One region of the Rhizobium sp. NFACC06-2 genome, then DNA from elsewhere that is predicted to be linked to it. Evidence: riboswitches for the same ligand, from Rfam matches in the RefSeq annotation. Region 1 holds a riboswitch; each other region holds the start of a gene.
What was found. Region 1 has a riboswitch for cobalamin ahead of F3H58_RS09290 (DUF1636 family protein). Riboswitches for the same ligand answer to the same signal wherever they lie in the genome.

Region 1 (5,780 bases):
CTGCGCCGCTCTTGGCCCCGCGGGCGATAGCGATCTGGGCCAGCAATGGCATCAGCATCTGGGTGCCGGGGGAAAGCGCCACATGCCGGGCGGAGGGCGCACCGAAATGGGTTGCGGCCAGATGTTTCAATTCTTCGGCGGCGTCCGGTTCCGGCAGGCGGGCGAATGCGCTAGCGGGGATCGGCGAATGCGGATAGGAGTGCGGATTGATCCCGGTCGAAAGGTCGATCCATGGTTCCGGCGCTTCAGGAAACAGCAGACGCGCCCTGCCGAGATTGCCGCCGTGACGGATCGCAGCTTTCGCCTTTTCTGGTACTGTCTCGCCCATGTTCTTTGCTCTCGCTTTCCTGTCGCTCGTGATCGAACGCCTGACCGGCTATCCGGACTGGCTGTTCAAACGCATCGGCCATCCCGTCACCTGGATCGGTTCGCTTATCGCGCTGCTGGATAAAAAATGGAACCGGGAGAGCGCGTCATTTTCACAGCGCAAGGGGGCAGGCGTGGCGGCGCTCGTCGTTTTCGTCGGGCTGACGCTGCTTGTTGCATGGTTAGCGCAATCCATTCTCCTCTTCCTGCCCTCCGGCCTTTTGCTGGTTGCCGTGCTTGGCGCTTCGCTGCCGGCGCAGAAAAGTCTCGAACAGCATGTGGAGGCTGTCGCCACTGCGCTTGAACGAGAGGGCGTGGAAGGCGGCCGCAAGGCGGTATCGATGATCGTCGGGCGCGATCCGCAAAAGCTGGACGAGGCGGCGATCTGCCGGGCGGCGATCGAAAGTCTGGCCGAGAATTTTTCCGACGGCATCGTCGCTCCCGCCTTCTGGTTCGGTCTTCTGGGCCTGCCGGGCGGCGCGGCCTACAAGGCGATCAATACGGCTGACAGCATGATCGGCCATCGCTCACCCCGTCATGAGGCTTTCGGCTGGGCCTCCGCCCGGCTGGACGATCTGGTCAATCTGCCGGCCTCACGGCTGAGCGGCGGTCTTTTCGTGGTTGCCGCGTTTTTTGTTAAGGGTGCATCACCCGGCGGGGCCATTGCCGCGATACGTCGCGATGCCCATCATCACCGTTCCCCCAATGCCGGCTGGCCGGAGGCGGCGCTGGCCGGCGCTCTCGGCTTTGCGCTCGCAGGGCCGCGCTCCTATGGCGGGCAGATGATCGAGGCGCGTTTCATGGGCGAAGGCGGCAGGGCGGCACTTGTTGCCGGCGATATTCGCACGGCGCTGCGGCTTGCACGGGTTGCCGACCTGTTGTTGATCGGCCTGCTGGGACTTCTGGCGATCCTTATCGCGCTATAGCAAGCAGACGGTCGAGATCGAGGTGCTGTTCCATATGCGCAGCGAGGCGATCGAGAACGGCGTCCACCTGTGCATCGTAGTTCAGTTCCGTGTTCTGTCCGCCAAGCCGCTCAAGCCACGCGCCGCGTTGGCGGTCATCTGAAAACAGGCCGTGAATATAAGTGCCGAAGATGCGGCCGTCAGGCGACACAGCGCCGTCTTCATGTCCATCAATTTTCGAAAACGGCAGGCTGTCGGTTCCGCTCGTGGTTTCACCGACATGCATTTCATAGCCGGATAAATCAATTCCGTCGAAACTTTTCCCTGTAACGGAAACCAGCCTTTTGTCCCCCGTCAGAACAGTGTCGACACCCAGCAGGCCGAGCCCGTCGACTGTTGCCGGCGGTCCTTCGATGCCTTCGGGATCGGCAACGGTTTTTCCAAGCATCTGGTAGCCGCCGCAGAGGCCCAGAACATGGCCGCCGCGTCTCACATGCGCCTTGATATCGATGTCGAGCCCCGTATTTTTCAGCACGGCAAGATCGGCAATGGTGGCTTTCGAGCCGCAAAGCAGCACCAGCCGGCAGTCGGCGGGAATGGTTTCGCCCGGCCGCACGCGGATCAGTTCGACATCCGGTTCCATGTCCAGCGGATCGAGATCGTCGAAATTGGAAATATGCGGCAGGATCGGTACGGCGATGCGGATCTTCGCGCCAGGTTTCCGTTCAGCCGGGCCGGAAAGCCCGAGAGCATCTTCAGCCGGCAGCTTCGCGGCATCGGAAAAATGCGGCAGGAGCCCGATAGAGGCCCAGCCGGTTTTTTCCGCAATTATTCGCATGCCGTCCAAAAACAGGGCCGGATCGCCGCGAAAGCGATTGACGATAAAACCTTCGATCATCGCCGCGTCTTCAGCGTCGAGCACGGCTTTGGTGCCGACGAGGCTGGCGATGACGCCGCCCCGGTCGATATCGCCGATCAGTATCACAGGCGCGTCCACAGCTCTCGCAAAACCCATATTGGCGATGTCATTGGTACGCAGGTTGATTTCGGAGGCGCTGCCCGCCCCTTCCACCAGCACCAGATCGGCCCGTTGTTTCAGGCGGTTAAAGCTTTCGAGCACGCGCGGCATCAGCCCGGCCTTCATGTTCTGATAGTCGGCCGCCCTGGCATTGCCGGCAATCTTGCCCTGCACCACCACCTGGGCGCCGGTCTCGCTCTGTGGCTTCAGGAGCACCGGGTTCATATGCACGGAAAGCGGCACGCCCGCCGCCCGTGCCTGCAGCGCCTGCGCGCGGCCAATTTCGCCGCCATCGGCGGTGACCGCCGCATTGTTCGACATGTTCTGCGGTTTGAACGGCATGACGGACAGGCCGCGCCTGACGAAGGCGCGGGCAAGGCCGGCCACCATCAGCGATTTGCCAACATCCGAGCCAGTTCCCTGAAACATCAGCACGCGCGCAGTCATATCAAAATTCTATCCCTGCCTGCGCCTTTACGCCCGCCTTGAAGTGATGTTTCACGAGGGTCATTTCCGTCACCATATCGGCCGCGTCGATGAGCGGTTGCTTGGCATTGCGGCCGGTGACGATGACATGCAGATCGGGCCTGCGGCTGGAAAGCGTTTCCACCACCTCTTCCAGCGGCAGGTAATCGTAACGGAGTGCGATGTTCAGCTCATCGAGGATCAGCAGGCCGATGGTCTCGTCGGCCATCAGGATTTTGGCTTCTTCCCAGGCCTTTGCCGCCGCTGCGACGTCGCGTTTCAAATCCTGCGTGTCCCAGGTGAACCCTTCGCCCATGGTGCGCCAGACGACCCTGTCGCCGAACAAAGTCAGCGCCTGCTGTTCTCCCGTCGACCATGCGCCCTTGATGAATTGAACGACGCCTACCCGCCGCCCGGTGCCGAGCATGCGCAGGGCAAGGCCGAAAGCGGCGGTGGATTTGCCCTTGCCGGGACCGGTATTGATCATCAGCAGACCTTTTTCGATGGTCTTTTCCGCAACTTCCGCGTCCTGCACGGTCTTGCGGGTGACCATTTTCTGCCGGTGACGTTCGGCTTCGCTGTCGCTGATATCGCGTGTCATCGCGTTTTCCTTTTCATCCAGCGGCGCGGGACCCGGTGCCCCCGCCATTCGGAGCGGCGACTATACCCAATTTGCCGCACCCGGCAATGTGCGGGCCACAGGGCCCCGGCATTGACCCCCACGCCCGTTCAGCCTAAGGGTAACGGACTGACGGTCTTTTCCCGGCAACGGGAAAAGCTAAGAGGGAACACGGTTCCAACCCCGACTACCGGGTCATTCCGTGGCTGCCCCCGCAACTGTAAGCGGTAAGCCCGCACCGTAAAGCCACTGGACACCTCAACGGGTTCGGGAAGGCGGTGTCAGGGTGTAAAGCCGCGAGCCAGGAGACCTGCCGTTTCAGGAAAAACGTCTGCCGGGCGGGGTGCTCCGGTCAGTCGGTTAGATCGAACATCCGGTTTGCGCCTGTCCGCATACCGTATTCGACATCCGCACCCCCGAGATTTTTTTGCAAGGCGCGGGAAACGATACGGTTTGGATATTTCAGCGACATCTTCATGTGCAGGCGGAAACACGCAGGACGAAACGGCGTCCGGCGTGACCGTCTTCGTTTGCAGAAGCTGTCGCGATGAAGCCGATCCCAATGCCGAACCGCGCCCCGGTTCGCGTCTCGCCGATGCCGTCCTCGCAAAGGCGGAGGAAACGGGTGTCACCGTTCGTTCCGTCAACTGCCTCGCCAATTGCAAGCGCGGGCTTAGCGCCGTGCTGCGCAGCGCCAATGGCTGGTCCTATGTCTTCGGCGGGCTGACGACCGGTGACGCGGAAGATTTGCTGACCGGTGCACGGCTGCTGGCTGCCGCCCACGACGGCTTGATGCCCTGGCGCGGCCGCCCCGAACCCTTAAAGCGCGGCATGGTGGCGCGCATTCCCCCATTCGATTTTACCGAGGAGAGATCATGAGTACCCTTCTGGACCGCGTTCCCTGCACCATCGTCACCGGCTTTCTGGGGGCTGGCAAAACCACGCTACTGCGCGGCCTTCTCGAAAAGCTGGACGGCAAGCGGTTGGCGATCATCGTCAACGAGTTCGGCGATATCGGCATCGATGGCGAGATTCTCAAAGGTTGCGGTATTGAAAGCTGCCCGGAAGAAAACATCGTCGAACTGGCCAATGGCTGCATCTGCTGCACGGTGGCGGATGATTTCCAGCCTGCCATCGAACAGATTCTGAGCCGCCAGCCGAAGGTGGAGCATATCCTCATCGAAACCTCGGGCCTCGCTCTGCCGAAGCCGCTGGTGCAGGCCTTCCAGTGGCCGGCGATCAAGAGCCGCGTGACGGTGGATGCCGTCGTCGCCGTGGTGGATGGCGCCGCCCTTGCCGAAGGGCAGGTGGCGCACGACATGGAAGCGCTCGCCGCCCAGCGGGCCAATGACGAGGCGCTCGATCACGATGATCCGGTCGAAGAGGTTTTCGAGGATCAGGTCGCCTGCGCCGATCTTATCGTGCTGACCAAGGCCGATCTTCTTGACGATGCCGGCCTCAACAAGGCCAAGGAGCATGTTCTCGAACATCTGCCGAAGGCGGCAAAGATCGTCGTGGCCTCCAATGGCGCCATCGACCCCGCCGTGCTGATCGGTCTTGGCCTTGCGGTGGAAGAGGATATCGAAAACCGCCGTACCCACCATGATGGCGAACTCGACCACGAGCATGACGATTTCGACAGCTTCGTCATCGATCTCCCGGCCGTGACCGACCCGGAAGCGCTGGCGGCCCGTATCGCCGAGACGGCGGCTGCGGAAAATGTCCTGCGCATCAAGGGCTTCATCGAGGTTTCCGCAAAGCCGATGCGTCTGCAGGTGCAGGCTGTCGGCAGCCGCGTCAACCATTATTACGACCGACCCTGGGCCGCGGGTGAGGAACGCCGCAGCCGCCTCGTCGTCATCGGCGAAAAGGGCATCAACCGCGAAAAGATCGAACAGATGCTGGCCGCCTGACGATGCACATTCTCGCCACCACATCCTCGTCTCTGGACGACCTGATCGAGCCGGTTGATCTCAACCAGCCCCGGTCTGATGTGGCGGTACTGTCTTTTTCGGCAAGCGACCTGGCCGGCTTGGAACAGGCCTGGCGGCGAACAGAGGGTGCGCTCCCCTCCCTGTCAGCCGCCAACCTCTCCGAGCTTCGACATCCCATGTCGGTCGATCTCTGGATCGAAAAGACGGCGGAACATGCCAGGGTTATTCTTATCCGGATTCTCGGCGGTGCGGAACGCTGGCGTTACGGTGTCGATCAGCTTTCCATTCTTGCGCGCAGGCGCGGCATCAAGCTTCTGCTTTTGCCGGGTGAGTGCAGCGAAAGGGACGAGAAACTCGAAGCGGCCTCGACCGTCGATCGGCGGATTTTGGCCTCGGTCCTCTCCTTCTTCCGCGAGGGCGGGCAGGAGAATATGGACCGGCTTGCTTTTGGTCTCGCCGCTCTTGCAAGAGGC
Region 2 (5,780 bases), on a different contig from region 1:
CGGGGGCATTCGTGCCCCCGCCCTTGGACGAGAATGATTCAGGCACGATCCGGGGGATCGGACAAAGGAACAAACGAGCGTGTTACGCGTCCTGCGGGGATGGCATAGGCCGCTTCACAACACTTTGAAATCTATGCATCATTCTCTTCGGAGATAGACCCGGTGTCAGGGCTGGTGCGATAGAGCGATCGGGAGGAAAATCCATGAGCGATCAGCCGGTGCGGGCTCAGCCGCATAATGAATTTGAAAAAGTGCTTTCTGGAAGCTCGACGCAGGTCGCTGCTTTCGATACGCACGACAAGAGTGTGCTGGAAAAACTGCAGCACTTTCTCCACTCCAGCCCGGCGGCCGTTCCGCTTATTGTTCTGGTGCTGTCGCTGATTGTTTTCGGCCTGCTTCTCGGCGGCAAGTTTTTCTCGGCCTTCACGCTGACCCTTATTCTGCAACAGGTCGCCATCGTCGGTATTGTCGGCGCGGCGCAGTCGCTGGTCATCCTGACGGCGGGCATCGATCTGTCGGTCGGCGCGATCATGGTCCTGTCCTCCGTTGTCATGGGACAGTTCACCTTCCGTTACGGCTTGCCGGCGGAACTTTCCATTCTCTGTGGCCTTGCCGTCGGCGCATTTTGCGGCTTCATCAACGGTATTCTGGTCTCGCGCATGCGCCTGCCGCCCTTCATCGTAACGCTCGGCATGTGGCAGATCGTCTTGGCGACCAACTTCCTCTATTCCGCAAACGAAACGATCCGCGCCCAGGATATCGCCCAGCAGGCGCCGATCCTGCAATTCTTCGGCGCCAATATCCGGGTCGGCGGCGCGGTCTTCACCTATGGCGTCATCGCAATGGTACTGCTCGTCGCCCTGCTCTGGTATGTGCTGAACCGCACCGCCTGGGGTCGCCATCTTTATGCTGTCGGTGACGATCCGGATGCCGCCGAACTTGCCGGTGTCAACGTCAAGCGCATGCTGACCACCGTTTACACGCTGTCGGGTCTCATCTGCGCCTTCGCTGGCTGGGCCTTGATCGGCCGCATCGGCTCGGTTTCGCCGACAGCCGGTCAATTCGCCAATATAGAATCCATTACCGCAGTGGTTATCGGCGGCCTGTCGCTGTTCGGCGGGCGCGGCTCCATCATGGGCATGATCTTCGGCGCCCTGATCGTCGGCGTCTTTTCGCTCGGCCTCAGGCTTATCGGAACAGACCCGCAATGGACCTATCTGTTGATCGGCGTCCTCATCATCATGGCTGTCGCAATCGACCAGTGGATCAGAAAGGTAGCAGGCTGATGGCAAAAGAACCCATTCTCACAGCACGCAATCTCGTCAAGCGCTATGGTCGTGTGACCGCCCTCGATCATGCCGATTTCGACCTCTATCCGGGCGAAATCTTGGCGGTGATCGGTGATAACGGCGCCGGCAAATCCTCTCTCATCAAGGCAATTTCCGGTGCGGTGACACCCGATGAAGGGGAAATCCGGCTGGAAGGCCAGCTCGTCCAGTTCCGCTCGCCGATAGAGGCGCGCAAGGCTGGCATCGAGACGGTCTATCAGAACCTCGCGCTTTCGCCGGCGCTTTCCATAGCCGACAATATGTTTCTCGGCCGGGAAATCCGCAAACCCGGCATTCAGGGCAGCCTCTTCCGGGCCCTTGACCGCCCGGCCATGGAAAAATTCGCCCGGGAGAAACTGTCGGAACTCGGCCTGATGACGATCCAGAACATCAATCAGGCGGTGGAAACCCTCTCCGGCGGCCAGCGTCAGGGTGTGGCCGTGGCGCGTGCGGCGGCCTTCGGTTCCAAGGTCGTCATCCTCGACGAGCCGACGGCAGCACTCGGCGTCAAGGAAAGCCGTCGCGTGCTGGAGCTTATCCTCGATGTGCGTTCACGCGGCCTGCCGATCGTCCTGATCTCGCATAACATGCCGCATGTCTTCGAGGTTGCGGATCGCATCCATATTCACCGGCTAGGCAAGCGCCTGTGCGTCATCAATCCGAAGGACTACTCCATGTCCGACGCCGTCGCCTTCATGACCGGCGCCAAGGAAGCGCCGAAGGAAACGCTTGCCGCATGATGCTGAAGCTTGAAACGATCGCCGAAGACGTTCTTCGGCGGGCAGAAGGTAAATCCCGTTTTATCGTCGCTATTGCCGGTCCCCCTGGGGCCGGCAAATCCACGCTGGCGGATGCCCTTTGTGATGCTTTGCTGGCGCGGGGCGAAACGGCCGCCGTGCTGCCCATGGATGGCTTCCATATGGACAACGGCATTCTTGAAGAACGGGGGCTGCTGTCGCGAAAGGGCGCACCCGAAACCTTCGACGTGCGCGGTTTCCTCGATATCGTCTCCGCCGTCCGCAAGGGCGGGCATGAGGTGCTTGTTCCGGTTTTCGACCGTTCCCGTGAAATCGCGATAGCGTCCGCCCGGGCGATTGCGCCGGAAACACGCTTTATCCTTGCTGAAGGCAATTATCTGCTGCTGGACGAGGCGCCGTGGACAACTCTTTCCAGGAGCTTCGACCTCACCATTTTTGTAGGGCCGTCCGTCGACGTACTTGAGGAGAGGCTGCGGAAAAGATGGCAGGGCTATGGTCTCGACGAGGCTGCGATCCACGCCAAACTTTTCGAAAACGATCTTCCGAACGGAAAAAGGGTGATTGAGAACGCCCGTCCCGCCGATATCCGCATCGATACCTGGGAATAGATTAACGTTTTTCTCTCTTTGAGCGGCGGCGCGCATGTGCCGTTAAGCCTTTGTTGACCATGTGTTGAATCTTTTTGATCCACAGGGTGGGGCTTTTGTGTGTCTATTCATTGACGCGAAAATTTCCTCATATACTATATGTGGTGTTCGAGGTTCTTCCGATTCGCAAGGGTTGGGAGCTAAGACGGGAATTCGGTGCGTAACGCCATCATGGTGGAGCAAGGCCGAAACTGCCCCCGCAACTGTAAGCGGTGAGCATCGTTCCGATTTGGGTCACTGGAGCCGAAAGCTTCGGGAAGGCCGGAATAGATGTTGTGACCCGCAAGTCAGGAGACCTGCCTTGAGCGCAAACGTCCACGGGCGGGGTGTCCGGAGGAAGGTGTATGACGCAAATGATTTGCGTGCGCCCTTTTCTGCCCCCTCCAGAACAAGCTTCGGGGTGAAGTCATGCCAGTGCATTTGTTTGAGTTGCTGCGCTCGTCGGCGTAGAGAGCGATTTTACGCGGCTAAAGCCGCGCACGCCCACCTTAATGACAGATCCATCGCCGCCGATTGCGATTGCAATCGGCAATGTTGAGCCGTGTCCGAAACCGGCTTCTAGAGAGGAAATTATGACCGTCACCGTTTACAGCAAGCCCGCCTGCGTCCAGTGCACCGCGACCTATCGCGCTCTCGACCGCATCGGCGTCCCCTATGAGATTGTCGATATTTCCGAAGATGCGGATGCGCTCGATCACGTGCGTGGCCTCGGCTACATGCAGGTTCCCGTCGTTGTTGCCGGCGAACGCCATTGGGCGGGTTTCCGGCCGGATATGATCGGCTCGATCAGTTGAGGCGGCAAGGCGATGGGCCTGATCGTCTATTATTCCAGCCGCTCTGAAAACACCCATCGTTTCCTTCTGAAACTGGGACGGCGTCTGTTTCGCCTGCCGCTCGGCGCGGAGGACGACGTACCGCATGTGTCTGAGCCCTATGTGCTGGTCACCCCCACCTACGGGGGCGGCGGCACGAAAGGGGCCGTCCCGAAACCGGTCATCCGGTTCTTGAACGAGCCCTCCAACCGAAATCTCATTCGCGGCGTCATCGCGGCGGGAAACACGAATTTTGGCGCAGCTTTCGCATCCGCCGGAGATATCGTCTCGCGCAAATGCGCCGTGCCGTTTCTCTATCGCTTCGAGCTTCTCGGCACGGAGGAAGATGTCGCCAACGTCAAACATGGATTGGAACGATTTTGGACACGCTGACCTCGAGCGCCATGCGCAAGGACGCCAAACAGCCGCTAGCCGCAACCCAGAAACCGCTCGATGCGGCTATGGATTACCACGCGCTGAACGCGATGCTGAACCTCTATGACGAGAACGGAAAGATCCAGCTCGACAAGGATCGCCTGGCCGCCCGGCAATATTTCCTCCAGCACGTCAACCAGAACACCGTCTTTTTCCATAACCTTAGGGAGAAGCTCGATTATCTGGTAACGGAGGGATATTACGAGCAGGAAGTGCTGGACCAGTACTCCTTCAATTTCGTCCGTGACCTCTACGATGAGGCCTACGCCCGGAAATTCCGCTTTCCGACCTTTCTCGGCGCCTTCAAATATTACACGTCCTATACGCTGAAGACCTTCGACGGAAAACGTTATCTCGAGCGTTACGAGGACCGTGTCTGCATGGTGGCGCTGGCTCTCGCGCGTGGTGACGAACAGTTGGCCCGCGACCTGATGGACGAGATCATTTCAGGTCGCTTCCAGCCGGCAACGCCGACATTCCTAAACGCCGGCAAGAAGAGCCGCGGTGAGCTGGTTTCATGTTTTCTGCTGCGTGTGGAAGACAATATGGAAAGCATCGGCCGCTCCATCAATTCGGCGCTGCAGCTTTCCAAGCGCGGCGGCGGCGTGGCGCTGTCCTTGACCAATATTCGCGAATTTGGAGCGCCGATCAAACAGATCGAAAACCAGTCTTCCGGCGTTATTCCCGTCATGAAACTGCTGGAAGACAGTTTTTCCTACGCCAACCAGCTTGGTGCGCGTCAGGGTGCCGGCGCGGTCTATCTGCATGCTCACCATCCGGATATCATGCGCTTCCTCGATACCAAGCGCGAAAATGCCGACGAAAAAATCCGCATCAAGACCCTGTCGCTCGGCGTGGTGATCCCCGACATCACCTTCAAACTCGCCCGCAACAACGAGGATATGTATCTGTTTTCGCCCTATGATGTGGAGCGGGTCTATGGCGTGCCGTTGACCGAGATTTCGGTCACCGAAAAATATCATGAAATGGTTGCCGATAGCCGCATCCGCAAGAAGAAGATCAAGGCGCGCGAATTCTTCCAGGTGATCGCCGAAATCCAGTTCGAGAGCGGTTATCCCTACATCATGTTCGAGGACACGGTGAACCGCGCAAATCCGATCGCCGGCCGCATCAGCATGAGCAATCTCTGCTCGGAAATCCTGCAGGTTAGCGAGGCAAGCGAGTTCAATGCCGATCTTTCCTACAGCCATATGGGCAAGGATATTTCCTGCAATCTCGGCTCGCTCAACATTGCATCAGCAATGGATTCGGCGGATTTCGGCAAGACGATCGAGACCTCCATCCGGGCGCTGACGGCAGTGTCGGACATGAGCCACATCTCCTCCGTTCCTTCGGTGGAAAAGGGTAATGATGCCAGCCACGCCATCGGGCTAGGCCAGATGAACCTGCACGGTTATCTGGCGCGCGAGCGCATCTTCTACGGTTCTGAAGAAGGTGTCGATTTCACCAATATCTATTTCTACACCGTGACCTACCACGCCATCCGCGCCAGCAACCGGTTGGCGGTGGAAAGGCGCCAGAGCTTCAAGGGCTTTGAGAACTCCAAATATGCCTCGGGCGACTATTTCGACAAATATACCGACCGGGAATGGTTGCCTGCGACTGAAAAGGTCCGTGAGCTGTTCGAAAAAGCCGGTATCGCCATTCCAACGCAGGAAGACTGGAAGGCTTTGAAGCAGGACGTGATGGCATCGGGCCTCTATAACCAGAACCTTCAGGCCGTACCGCCGACGGGCTCGATCTCCTATATCAACCACTCCACTTCCTCCATTCATCCAA
Region 3 (5,780 bases), on a different contig from region 1:
TGCTCGTACTTTTGGGCCTACCTCTAAGGGCGGCTCGACAGATCATATTGTCAACAAGCCGCCGTCAGGCGGCTTTGTTGTTTCTCAAGCGTCCTGACGGCACCGATAAGACCAAAGGACCGAAAAATGACCGAAGATAGCTCCCTTACACTGGAAAGACCGCCCGTCGTCATCATTCGCGGCGCACGCAAGACGGATTTGCCGGAACTCAACGAGATGATCACGCTGCTTGCCTCCTACCACGGCGATGCGGCGGCGATCACGCCGGCGAAACTGGAACGCGACCTGTTCGGCCCGCTGCCGTGGGTACATGGCCTCGTGGCCGAAGCCGATGGCGCGCTGATCGGTTACGCCCTGCTTCTGCCCCTCTACAGGGCGCAGGAAGGCCGGCGCGGGCTTGAGCTGCATCATCTCTTCGTGCGCGATGGGCATCGCGGCCATGGCACCGGCCAGCATCTGGTTTCCCGCGCCCGCGATATCGCCAAGCGTCTCGGTTGCGACTATCTTTCCGTCAGCGCCACGACCGGCAATGTCGCGGCGCATCGTTTCTACGAAAACATGGATTTCGCGCCCCGGCCGGTCACCGGCATGCGCTACATGCAGTCCATCGCCTGATTAAAACCACGGAGACGGCCATGACACGGATCGCCATTGCGCTGGCGCAGGATTTTGCGGACTGGGAACCGGCGCTGCTTGCTGCCGCAGCCCGCAGTTATCTGGGCGTCGAGATCGTCTACGCTACCCCCGATGGCAGGCCGGTGACATCCATGGGCGGGCTGAATGTGACGCCTGACACATCCTATGACGCGCTTGATCCTGTTGGCATCGATGCGCTTGTCATTCCCGGCGGCTTGAGCTGGGAAAAGGGAACGGCTGTCGATCTTGGCGGGCTGGTGCACCGGTTTCGCGACAGGGACCGGCTGGTGGCCGGCATCTGCGCGGCGGCAAGCGCGCTCGGCGGCACGGGCGTCCTGAACGATGTCGCCCATACCGGCAATTCGCTGGCGTCCCACAAGGCTTATGCCGTCTATAGCGGCGAGGCGCTTTACCGCGACCAGCCGAAAGCGGTTAGCGATCGCGGCATCGTCACCGCCGCCGGCAGCGCGCCGGTCAGTTTCGCTGTGGAAATCCTGAAACACCTCGGCCTCTTTGGTCCGGAAGCCGAGGCGGAACTTCAGGTTTTTGCGGCGGAGCATCGCTGAGGCATAGCCGCCTCGGTTGTTTGCGCTCCCTCTACTCCCCGTCATTCCGGCCTTGAGCCGGAATGCAGCCGACGCGCGTCTGCGCGGTGAAAAGAGTCCTTTCAGCCCAAGGACTTGGGCTGGCTGGATCCCGACTCAAGGCCGGGGTGACGGCGGTGAAAACAGCGATGATTATCGCCGATCCAGCACCCGGCACACGCGCGCCGCTGGCTCCTCGCCCTCCCCGGCAATCGCACGGCGAATATCGCGGCTGTTCAGATGCAGGCTGCGGCCGGCGGGTAAATTCGACCCTTTTATCTTGCTGAGCGCCGCAGCGATAAAAGCGGCCTCGTGTTCATGAAAACAGGCGAGAGCGGCCTCGCGATCCGGGGCCGCCCCAAGGACAGCCTTGAAGGCAAGGCGGTGCACGGCGCAGAAAGCGCCGTGACCGGGAACGGCAAAACGCAGCGCATCGAGTTCCTCACTCCATTCCGCCGCGTCCTGCATGGATTTACGCCGACTGGAAGCGCTTCAGGAAAAACGCGCTCAATGTTCCGAGCAAAGCCCAGAAAACGAAGCTCGTGATGGTGGCGGCGACGATGAACTGACGCTCCAGCGGCAGCGGCGCCAGCGCATGTTCACCTTCCGGCGGCAAGGGTGCGCCGACCACATGCGGTGCGACGATCAGCACCAGCGCCAATACGATGGCCCAGGGTTCGCGGCGGAATGCGATCAGCGCAATGCCGCCCGCGGTTGCGGCAACCGTCGCAAGCCACCAGATCTGCCGCGCCTCAAGTGCGGCAGCCGGGCTGCCCGGCAGTTCCGGCGGCAGGCCGATCATCGGCGCCAGCATGACGGCGGCAAAACCGGCAACGCCCCAGAGAAGGCCTTCGCGCCAGCCGCCATTCGTGCCACGCAGCGAAATCAGGCCGGTCAGCACCAGCGCATAACCGATGGCAGTCAGCACATTGGCGGCGACGGTATAGGCGGTGCGCTCGAAGCCATCGGCCGGAGCCCAGGCCTCGTCATTGTGCTCATGGGCGGGAACGGCAGCGCCGGGGGCCGCCGCATCATGGCTGTGGGGCGCTTCGCCGGCGCTTTCATAGGTTTCCGCCTGAAGGATGAGCGGCGTCGTGCTAAAAGCCTGCATTGCCGAGACGGCGAAACCGCCAAGAATGCCGACGAGAACGGCGGTAAAGACGATATTGCGAAAAGACGACATGCCGTTCCCCTCAATGGCAGGGGAAGGCATTGGCATGACGCGTGTCATGCGCAGCGTTATGAACGGCTTCCACATGGGAAAAGCCGACAAAACCGACAACGAACAGGCCAAGCACGATCGCCGTCAGCGATTGCGCGAAGCTGGTTGTTTTTGCGGAAACGGCGGCGTTGGCCGTATTCTGGTTGATGGACATGGTGACCCCTCTCCGGCGCGACCCCGCGCCTTTGGACGCGACCGGACGGCAAAGGCCGTCGAGCCGCTACGATACACTTCACCACGGGGATACGAGACTGACACAGGGAGGCGTCGATCCCGCCACCCTGAAATTCCGCTCTTCCGGACACCCCGCCGGCATGGATATTTCCGCGATGGCAGGTCTCCTGGCTTACGGGTCAAAACCTGAAACACCTTCCCGGCGTCACCCTCTCTGGAAACCTTCGGTTCCCGGCGAGATGGCTTGCCAGTGGCATTTCGTTTCAGGCTCTCCGCTCACAGTTGCGGGGGCAGCCACGAATGAGGATCTCTCCCTATCGTGTTCCCTTTTCACCTTCCGGAACGCCCGGAAGGAACCATCACAGGATTGTTATCCGATGGGCAGGGTCGGGAGTCAATGGTGGGCCTGCTTTCGAACTGCGCGCCGTCGCCTCCATCTCCGTCACCCCGGACTAGATCCGGGGTCCAGCGCGATCAAGTCCTTGATCGCAAGAGACTCTTCTCACGGCGCAGACGCGCCGTGGCTGGATGCCGGATCTAGTCCGGCATGACGGCTGAGGGTTACCGCGACGGTATGGCCTTCAGATAGGCGGCAATCGCATCGCGGTCTTCAGGCGTCAGATGCGCCATGTTCTGCTGCACCTTGACCATGGAGCCGCCGACGCTGTCGAATTCCGGGGTGAAGCCGTTTTCCAGATAGCTCGCAATATCGGCCTCGGCCCAGCTGCCGATGCTTTGCGAGCCGGGGGTAATGTCGGGAATGCGGCCCTCGCCTTCCGGGTTGGGACCGCCGGCCAGCCACTTGTCTTTCACGAAACCGCCAAGCGCGTTGCGCGGCGTGTGGCATTCGCCGCAATGGCCCGGCCCTTCCACCAGATATTGGCCGCGCAGCAATTCGGCATTGGCATTGGCAAGCTCCACGCGGGGCCGCGCCGAGGGGTCGAAATAAAGGAATTTCCAGCCGCCCAGCGCCATGCGCAGATTGAAGGGGAACGGCAACTCGTGATCCGGCGCATCGTTCTGGCTGGCCGGCAGGGCTTTCAGATAACCGAAGAGATCGTTGATGTCCTTCTGCGTCATGCGGGCATAGGAGGCATAGGGAAAGGACGGGTAGAGATGTTCGCCGTTCCTGCCAACACCGCGCGTCATCGCATCGCCGAATTCCGCCAGCGTCCAGCTGCCGATGCCATGCTGCGGATCGGAGGAAATATTGGGGACATGGAAGGTGCCGAAGGGGCTTTTCAGCGCCTGCCCGCCCGAAAGCGTCAACAGCGCCTCGCCTTTCGCATCGGGTGCGGCATGGCAGCTTGCGCAGCCGCCCGCCCAGAACAGCGTTTCGCCATTGGCCAGATCCGGTTCGCCCAGGCTGACCCAGTGGCTGGGCGCCTGCCGCTGAGGCGCGGTGACCCAGGCGAATATGCCGTAGCCCGCAATGGCCGCGACGACGGCCCCGCCCACGAGTTTCGTCCAGATGGAGGACATGCCCCTCTCCCCATTCTCACCTGACCCGGTCAGATGTCTTTCGTGCCTGAGAAAACGCCGCCGGTAAGCGGCGTTTCCAAAGTGCTGCGATTATTTCTTCAGACGATAGGTCTGGTGGCAGGTGCCGCAATCGGCGCCCAGCGTCTTCATGGCGGTGGCGACGCCCGCCTGATCGGTGGGGAGATTGGCGAGAACCATGTCCGCATCCGTACCGAGCTTGGCGGCCTTGGCCTTGAAGTCGTCGAAATTTTCCCAGATGGCGGGGGCAGCGGCGCTGCCGGTCTCGGTGCCGGCGGGGAACTGGTCCGGGAAAGCCTTGGCGTTGGTGCCGATGGTGGTTACGGCAGTCTTGACGGTATCGGCGTCAAAGGGCTTTTCGCCCTTGGAGATGGCGGCGAGCGAACCCATCGCCCCACCGATCTGCTTCATCATGCCTTCACGTTTTTCGACTTCGCCGGCAGCGTAGACCGCTCCGGCGCAAAGACAGCCGAACAGCATGGCCGCGGTGATGGTTTTCAGTTTCATGCAACTCTCCTTGATTCCGGCCGGGACACCGGACGCTTGATGGAACGGCGCGAGGATGCCCTTTCCGGATGGCGAAAAGAAGTCACATTGCGGTGAATTCCATCGTGAAAACAGAAGCCTAAGACAAGGCCTCCCACAGTGTCAGCAGCGCTGCGGCAATCAGCATGAAACCGGCGGCGCGGCCGATGAAGATCGTGGCGGCGGGCGAAGAAACCAGCCATGCCCGGCTTTTATCCGCCGTCAGCGCCAGCGCGCCATAGACCGTGAACTGCGTGACCGCCACCATCGCGCCCATCACCAGCCCCTGCATCCAGATCGGACCATAGGCCGGTTTGAGAAATTGCGGATAGATCGCCATCATGAACAGATAGGCCTTCGGATTGGAAAGGCAGGTCAGCACCGCCCGCCAGAAGGCCTTTCTGACCGAAGCACTCGCCTGCGCCTCATCGCCGTTCACGACAATCGCGCTGCGCATCAGGCCGATGCCGATCCAGATCATATAGGCGGCGCCGAAAACCAGAAGCGGCAGGAACAGCGACGGCATCCAGGCGGCAAGCATGCCGACGCCCAGGGCGCCGTAAAGCGAATGCACGATGCCGCCGGCGCTCATGCCGCTTGCGGCGGAAAGACCCGTTCTCTTGCCGCCCGTCAGCGCGCTTGCCAGCACGAACAGCATATCCATGCCCGGCAGGATGATGATGCCGAACAGGACCAGAAAGAAAAGCCAGAGATTTTCGGCGTAACTCATGTCAGTATCTCCCAAAACGGTTCACGACACATTCGGGAAAATCCATGTTTCTCAATGTGTTTTTCGGTTTATAGGGAAAGCCAACTGACAGCGTTGTGTCAGTTGCGTCGGGAGAGCCACCAGGAAACGGCAATGCGCAAGGCGTCGAGACTATTCGAGATCATCCAGATCCTGCGGCTGGCGCGCCGCCCGGTGACCGCGCAGACGATTGCCGACATGCTGGAAGTGACGGTGCGCTCGGTCTATCGCGACATCGCCGCGCTTCAGACCATGCGTGTGCCGATCGAAGGCGAGCGCGGTGTCGGTTACATCCTGCGTCCCGGCTTCAACCTGCCGCCACTGATGTTTTCCATCGAAGAAACCGAGGCGATCGTGCTGGCGCTCGCCATGGTCGGCCGCTCCAGTGATG
Region 4 (5,780 bases), on a different contig from region 1:
GCTCCGAAACGCATCCAGCAATTCCATCTTCGAACGCGAGGTCTCGATGGAGATCACGTCGGCGTCCATGGCAGCAATGGCATCGATAATCTGGTTGAATTCGGAATAGCACATATGGGTGTGAACCTGAGTGCGGTCGCGCACGCCGCTGGAGCAAATGCGGAAGCATTCCACCGCCCAGCCGAGATAATCCTGCCAGTCCCGGTGCCGAAGCGGCAGTCCTTCACGAAGAGCCGCCTCATCGATCTGGATCATCTGCGCGCCGGCTGCTTCGAGATCATTGACCTCATCGCGGATGGCGAGCGCGATCTGGCGGCATGTCAGGCTTCTGGCGATATCGTCGCGCACGAAAGACCAGTTGAGGATCGTCACCGGCCCGGTCAGCATGCCCTTGACGGGTTTGTCGGTGAGCGACTGCGAATATTCCCACCAGCGAACCGTCATCGCTTTCGGACGCGACACGTCGCCGAAAATGATGGGCGGGCGCACATAACGCGAACCGTAACTCTGCACCCATGCATGTTGAGTGAAGGCGAAGCCGGAAAGCTGCTCGCCAAAATATTGCACCATGTCATTGCGCTCGAACTCGCCGTGCACGAGAACGTCGAGACCGATTTCCTCCTGCCAGCGAATGGTCGCTTCGGTTTCCTTCTGCAGGAATTTTTCATATTGCGCATCCGTCAGAGCGCCCTTGGAATGTGCCGATCTGGCCTTGCGCACCTCCGGCGTCTGCGGGAAGGAGCCAATGGTCGTCGTCGGGAAAAGCGGCAACGCAATGGCCTGCGACTGCACTTTCTGCCGCTCGGCAAACGGGCTCGCCCGCTTCCTGTCGGCCTCGCCAATCGTCGCAATACGCTTCTGCACGGCGGCGTCCGTTACCTTCGGCGAGGATGCACGCGCGGCAACGGCCTTCGAGGCAGCCTCCAGTTCCGCCGCGATAGCAGCCTTGCCCTTACCGAGAGCCTTGCCAAGCGTGGCAAGTTCGCCGAGCTTCTGGGTGGCGAAGGAAAGCCAGCTTTTGAGATCGGCATCGAGGCCGGTTTCCAGTTCGAGATCGACCGGAACATGCAGCAGCGAGCAGGACGGCGCGATCTGAAACGCCGCCGCACCGCGTACCGCGATGGCGGATTCCAATCGGGTAATGATTGCAGCGAGATCAGCGCGCCAGATGTTGCGGCCGTCGATGATACCCAGCGACAGGACGTGATTTTCCGGCAACGCATTTAACGCCGTCTCCAGCGCATCGGGCGCCCGCACCAGATCGATATGAAGGCCCGCGACCGGAAGCGACGCGACGGCTTCGAGATTGTCCTCAAGCCCACCGAAATAGGTGGCGAGCAGGATTTTCAGATCCGGCGCGGCCTTCGACAAAGCCCGATAGGCCACAGCCAGCGCGTGACGCTCCCCCTCGGAAAGATCGAGCACGGCGACCGGCTCGTCGATCTGCACCCAGTCCGCACCGGCCGCGCGCAGGCGACGCAGCAGCTCTTCATAGACGGGCAGCAGCCTCGCCAGCAGATCGAGCGGCTTGAAGGCTGCCTCGCGCGACTTGGCAAGCTTCAGGAACGTGACCGGGCCGAGAATGACCGGACGCGTATGGATGCCGAGCGCCTTCGCCTCAAGGAAGTGGTCGACCGGCTTTTGCGAGGTGAGCACGAAGTGCTGATCCTCTGAAACCTCCGGCACCATATAGTGATAGTTGGTGTCGAACCATTTGGTCATTTCCAGCGCCGGAACGCCCTGACCATGATGCGAGTGTCCTTCATGCCCATGGCCGCAGCCTGCATGCCCTTCGCTCTGGCTGCCGCGCGCCATGGCGAAATAGGTGGAGAGGGAAACATCTCCACCCGCCCGTCCATAGAGGGATGGAATGGCGCCCACCATCACGGCTGTATCTAGGACATGATCGTAAAGGGAGAAATCGTTGGACGGGATATGGGTAATCCCCTTCTCAAGCTGAAGCGCCCAGTTTTCGGCGCGCAGCCTAGCTGCGGTTTCGAGCAGTTCCGTCTCGGAAATCTTGCCGGACCAGAAGCCTTCAAGCGCGAACTTCAGTTCACGATGGCGTCCGATCCTCGGAAAACCGAGCGATGCGACTGGAATGGTCTTGTCTGGCATTGTCATACCCCATTTGGTTGTGGGGGCATGGGTAAAGCGGACGCGTGCAGGCCCGGCCTTTGCCGGACCATTGCAGCAACCACTGGGACACCCCGCCCGTGGACGTTATTTTGTCCTGGCAGGTCTCCTGGCTTACGGGTCGTCGCCTTTGTCCGTCTTCCCGGGGTTTACCCCAGTGACGTGTTGGACAAAGGCTCGCCGCTTACAGTTGCGGGGGCAGCTCCGGTCTTGCCGATCGTCGGCGCACCGGATTCCCTCTTAGCTCCGGGATCGAACGAGCCCGGAGAACCATGACACCCGCATTTCTCACCACGGGCGTCACGATGTCAATAGACATAAAGAAATCTTTATATCTTTATTTCACTGAGCTCAGAGCGCCACCGCACCCGGCCCCGGCACCGCACCGGCCGGCACCTTGCCCAGAATGATCATGCCAAGCACCTCGTCCTTGGTGACATCCTGCGTGCGGGCATGGCCCACCACCTTGCCGTTCTTCATCACGAAGACCCGGTCGGCCAGATCGAAGACATCGTGAATATCGTGGCTGATGAGGAAGATGCCGATGCCCTGCCGTTTCAACTCCTTGACGAGATCGCCCACCTGCGCCGTTTCCTGCGGGCCGAGTGCGGCGGTCGGCTCGTCCATGATGAGGATGCGGGCATCGAACAGAATGGCGCGGGCAATGGCGACGGACTGCCGCTGGCCGCCGGACAATGCCTTCACCGGCTCCTTGAACCGCCGGAAGTTGGGGTTGAGACGCCCCATGACTTCGCGAGCGGAAGCTTCCATGGCGACATCGTCAAGCGTGCCCCATTTCGTCTTCAGCTCGCGGCCGAGATAAAGGTTGGCCGCCGCATCGACATTATCGGCCACGGCCAGTGTCTGGTAGATGGTCTCGATGCCATATTTCTTGGCATCGCGTGGATTGCGGATATCGGCGTCCTCGCCATTGATGAGAATATCGCCGCCATCGCGCCGATAGGCGCCGGAGAGGATTTTGATCAGCGTCGATTTGCCCGCACCATTGTGGCCGAGAAGGGCAACCACCTCACCGGGGAAAAGATCGACAGAGGCGTTTTCCACTGCATGGATGCCGCCGAAGGAAATGGAAATATTGCGCATTTCCACGAGGGGCGTGACTTGGTCCGTCATAGGAGTTCTCCTCGGTTCTTACTTGGCGCGGGCGCGGTAGATGGTGTCGAGCCAGACGGCGACGACCAGGACCACACCGACGACGATGCGCTGGAAGGGCGTATCGATGCCCACCAGCACCATGCCGGATTGCAGCGACTGCATGACGAGCGCGCCGAGCATCGCGCCCGCTATGGTTCCGACACCGCCGGCAAGCGAGGTGCCGCCGATGACGGCCGCCGCGATGGTATAAAGCTCGTCCAGCTCGCCCTGGGCATTGGTTGCCGCGTTGAGGCGGGCGGTGGAGATGGCGGCGGCGATGGCGCACAGAACGCCCATCAGCGTGAAGATCTTCACCGTCACCCAGCGGGTCTTGATGCCGGCGAGTTCGGCCGCTTCCGGATTGCCGCCGATGGCGAAGACGTAACGTCCGAAACGCAGCCGTGTGGCGATGAAGGTCATGACCGCACCCACGGCAAGCGCCATCAGCACCGGAATGGCGATGCCGTGCGAAATGAACAGACCGCCTTCAGGCCAGGCGATGCCATTGGCGTCGGCATAGTTGCGGGCGATGTTGACCGGCCATGGATAGCTGTTGACCACCGCCACGAAACCGATGACGACAAGGCAACCCAGCGCGGCCAGAAAATATTCCGCCCAGACGGGCCGCAACGGAAAGCCGAAACGGCGGCGCTGATGGCGGGAGTTCAGGATGGCCGCAATGATGGCGACGCAGGCGATGACAGCGGCGATCCAGCTCCATGTCGCGCCGATCGAGCCGCTGGTGCCTCCGCCCATCAGGCGGAAGGTGGAATCCATCGGCGCCACGGTGCGGCCGCTGGTGATGAACCAGGTGCCGCCGCGCCAGACAAGCAGGCCGCCGAGCGTGACGATGAAGGACGGCACGTTGAGGAAGGCGATGATGGAGCCCTGCAGCATGCCGATGGCGCCCCCGACGAGAATGCCGACCATAAGCGTGACGATCCATGTCGCCCAATGTTCGAAGCCGAGGATCTGCGGCAGGATTTCCGCCTGCATGACGCCCATGATCATGCCGGAAAAACCGAGGATCGACCCGACCGAAAGGTCGATGTTGCGGGTGACGATGACGAGCACCATGCCGGTTGCCATGACAGCCACGGAGGCGGTCTGCACGGAAAGGTTCCAGAGGTTTCGCGGCGTCAGGAACAGCCCGCCGGACAGGATATGAAATCCGATCCAGATCAGAAGAAGCGCGCCGACCATGCCGAGCAGTCTGGTATCCAGCTCCGTGGCGTTGATGAAGCGCGTTATCGAGCCTGTTTTTTCCGTCTTTTGCGACGCTGTAGTATTGGACTGGGTCATATCGGCCATGAACTGCCGGTGCTCCTCACATCTTAGAGCGTTTTCGCTTTTCGCTGAATCGCGAAAACGCTCCAAATCTTTGTCTGGCGCATTTCCGGAGGGAAAACCGGGCTCGACTTTTCCTGGAAATACTCTAAAGGCGCCGCGCCATGAACCATGGCGCAGCGCCCGAACCGGGACCTATTCGATCAATCGCAGGCTTTGACCGTTTTAGCCTTCACGCCCTGGCAGGCCGTTTCCTTCTTGATCCAGCCGGCGTCGATGACGACGTTCAGATTGTCCTTCGTGATGGCGATAGGCTTGAGGAAGACCGACTGCATCTTCACTTTTTTCGGACCGCCTTCAAAGGTGGAGACACCCTTGATCTCGGTCATCTTCTTGCCGCCGGCCAGTTCCAGCGCAATGCCAGCCGCTTCCTTGCCAAGTTCACGGCTGTCCTTCCAGACCGACACCGTCTGCGTGCCGAGCGCGACGCGGTTGAGCGCGGCGAAATCGGCATCCTGACCGGAAACGGGAACCGAACCTGCCATGCCCTGCGCGGCGAGAGCGGCGATTGCACCGCCGGCCGTGCCGTCATTCGAGGCGACGACCGCATCGACCTTGTTGTTATTCTTGGTCAGGAACTGTTCCATGTTCTTCTGGGCATTTTCCGGCTTCCAGCCATCGGTATAGGCTTCGCCGACATTCTTGATCTTGCCGCCGTCAATGGCCGCCTTCAGCACTTCCTGCTGACCGGCGAACAGGAAGTCCGCATTCGGGTCGGAAGAAGAGCCCTTGATGAAGACGTAATTGCCTTCCGGCTTCACCTTGAAGACTTCGGCAGCCTGCAGACGGCCGACTTCCTTGTTGTCGAAGGTGATGTAGAAGGCGTTCTGGTTTTCGATCAGGCGGTCGTAACCCACGACCGGAATGCCCTCGGCAACGGCCTTTTCAACGGCCGGGCCAATCGCGTCGCTGTCCTGCGCCAGAATGATCAGCGCGTTGGCGCCCTGCGAGATCAGCGATTCCACGTCGGTCAGCTGCTTTGCGGCGGATGACTGCGCATCGGCGGAGATGTATTTCGCGCCGGCCTTGTCGAGCGCTGCCTTGATGGCCGCCTCATCCGTTTTCCAGCGTTCTTCCTGGAAATTCGACCAGGAAACGCCGACGACGAGATCGGCCGCGATAGCCGCGGTATGCAGGGAAAC

Region 2: linked by a shared signal. The riboswitch ahead of nrdH (glutaredoxin-like protein NrdH) and the one ahead of F3H58_RS09290 (DUF1636 family protein) in region 1 are both predicted to bind cobalamin.
Region 3: linked by a shared signal. The riboswitch ahead of F3H58_RS11255 (CbtB domain-containing protein) and the one ahead of F3H58_RS09290 (DUF1636 family protein) in region 1 are both predicted to bind cobalamin.
Region 4: linked by a shared signal. The riboswitch ahead of metE (5-methyltetrahydropteroyltriglutamate--homocysteine S-methyltransferase) and the one ahead of F3H58_RS09290 (DUF1636 family protein) in region 1 are both predicted to bind cobalamin.

Annotation. Positions count from the first base shown of each region.
Region 1 is NZ_FMVA01000004.1:85,534-91,313, forward strand. Features, by position in the region: gene cobD (threonine-phosphate decarboxylase CobD) at 1-328, opposite strand, end outside; gene cbiB (adenosylcobinamide-phosphate synthase CbiB) at 327-1,292, shown strand; gene F3H58_RS09280 (cobyric acid synthase) at 1,279-2,736, opposite strand; gene cobO (cob(I)yrinic acid a,c-diamide adenosyltransferase) at 2,738-3,355, opposite strand; cobalamin riboswitch at 3,490-3,705, shown strand; gene F3H58_RS09290 (DUF1636 family protein) at 3,827-4,252, shown strand; gene cobW (cobalamin biosynthesis protein CobW) at 4,249-5,286, shown strand; gene cobN (cobaltochelatase subunit CobN) at 5,289-5,780, shown strand, end outside.
Region 2 is NZ_FMVA01000008.1:4,960-10,739, forward strand. Features, by position in the region: gene F3H58_RS14700 (ABC transporter permease) at 204-1,286, shown strand; gene F3H58_RS14705 (ATP-binding cassette domain-containing protein) at 1,286-2,068, shown strand; gene F3H58_RS14710 (nucleoside triphosphate hydrolase) at 2,065-2,694, shown strand; cobalamin riboswitch at 2,828-3,051, shown strand; gene nrdH (glutaredoxin-like protein NrdH) at 3,306-3,527, shown strand; gene nrdI (class Ib ribonucleoside-diphosphate reductase assembly flavoprotein NrdI) at 3,540-3,938, shown strand; gene nrdE (class 1b ribonucleoside-diphosphate reductase subunit alpha) at 3,950-5,780, shown strand, end outside.
Region 3 is NZ_FMVA01000005.1:126,053-131,832, forward strand. Features, by position in the region: gene F3H58_RS11235 (GNAT family N-acetyltransferase) at 127-615, shown strand; gene F3H58_RS11240 (type 1 glutamine amidotransferase family protein) at 636-1,202, shown strand; gene F3H58_RS11245 (hypothetical protein) at 1,374-1,688, opposite strand; gene F3H58_RS11250 (CbtA family protein) at 1,693-2,403, opposite strand; gene F3H58_RS11255 (CbtB domain-containing protein) at 2,414-2,596, opposite strand; cobalamin riboswitch at 2,757-2,992, opposite strand; gene F3H58_RS11260 (c-type cytochrome) at 3,178-4,098, opposite strand; gene F3H58_RS11265 (c-type cytochrome) at 4,189-4,623, opposite strand; gene F3H58_RS11270 (LysE family translocator) at 4,742-5,371, opposite strand; gene F3H58_RS11275 (helix-turn-helix transcriptional regulator) at 5,504-5,780, shown strand, end outside.
Region 4 is NZ_FMVA01000009.1:62,382-68,161, forward strand. Features, by position in the region: gene metE (5-methyltetrahydropteroyltriglutamate--homocysteine S-methyltransferase) at 1-2,118, opposite strand, end outside; cobalamin riboswitch at 2,219-2,426, opposite strand; gene F3H58_RS16320 (ATP-binding cassette domain-containing protein) at 2,488-3,270, opposite strand; gene F3H58_RS16325 (sugar ABC transporter permease) at 3,289-4,602, opposite strand; gene xylF (D-xylose ABC transporter substrate-binding protein) at 4,782-5,780, opposite strand, start outside.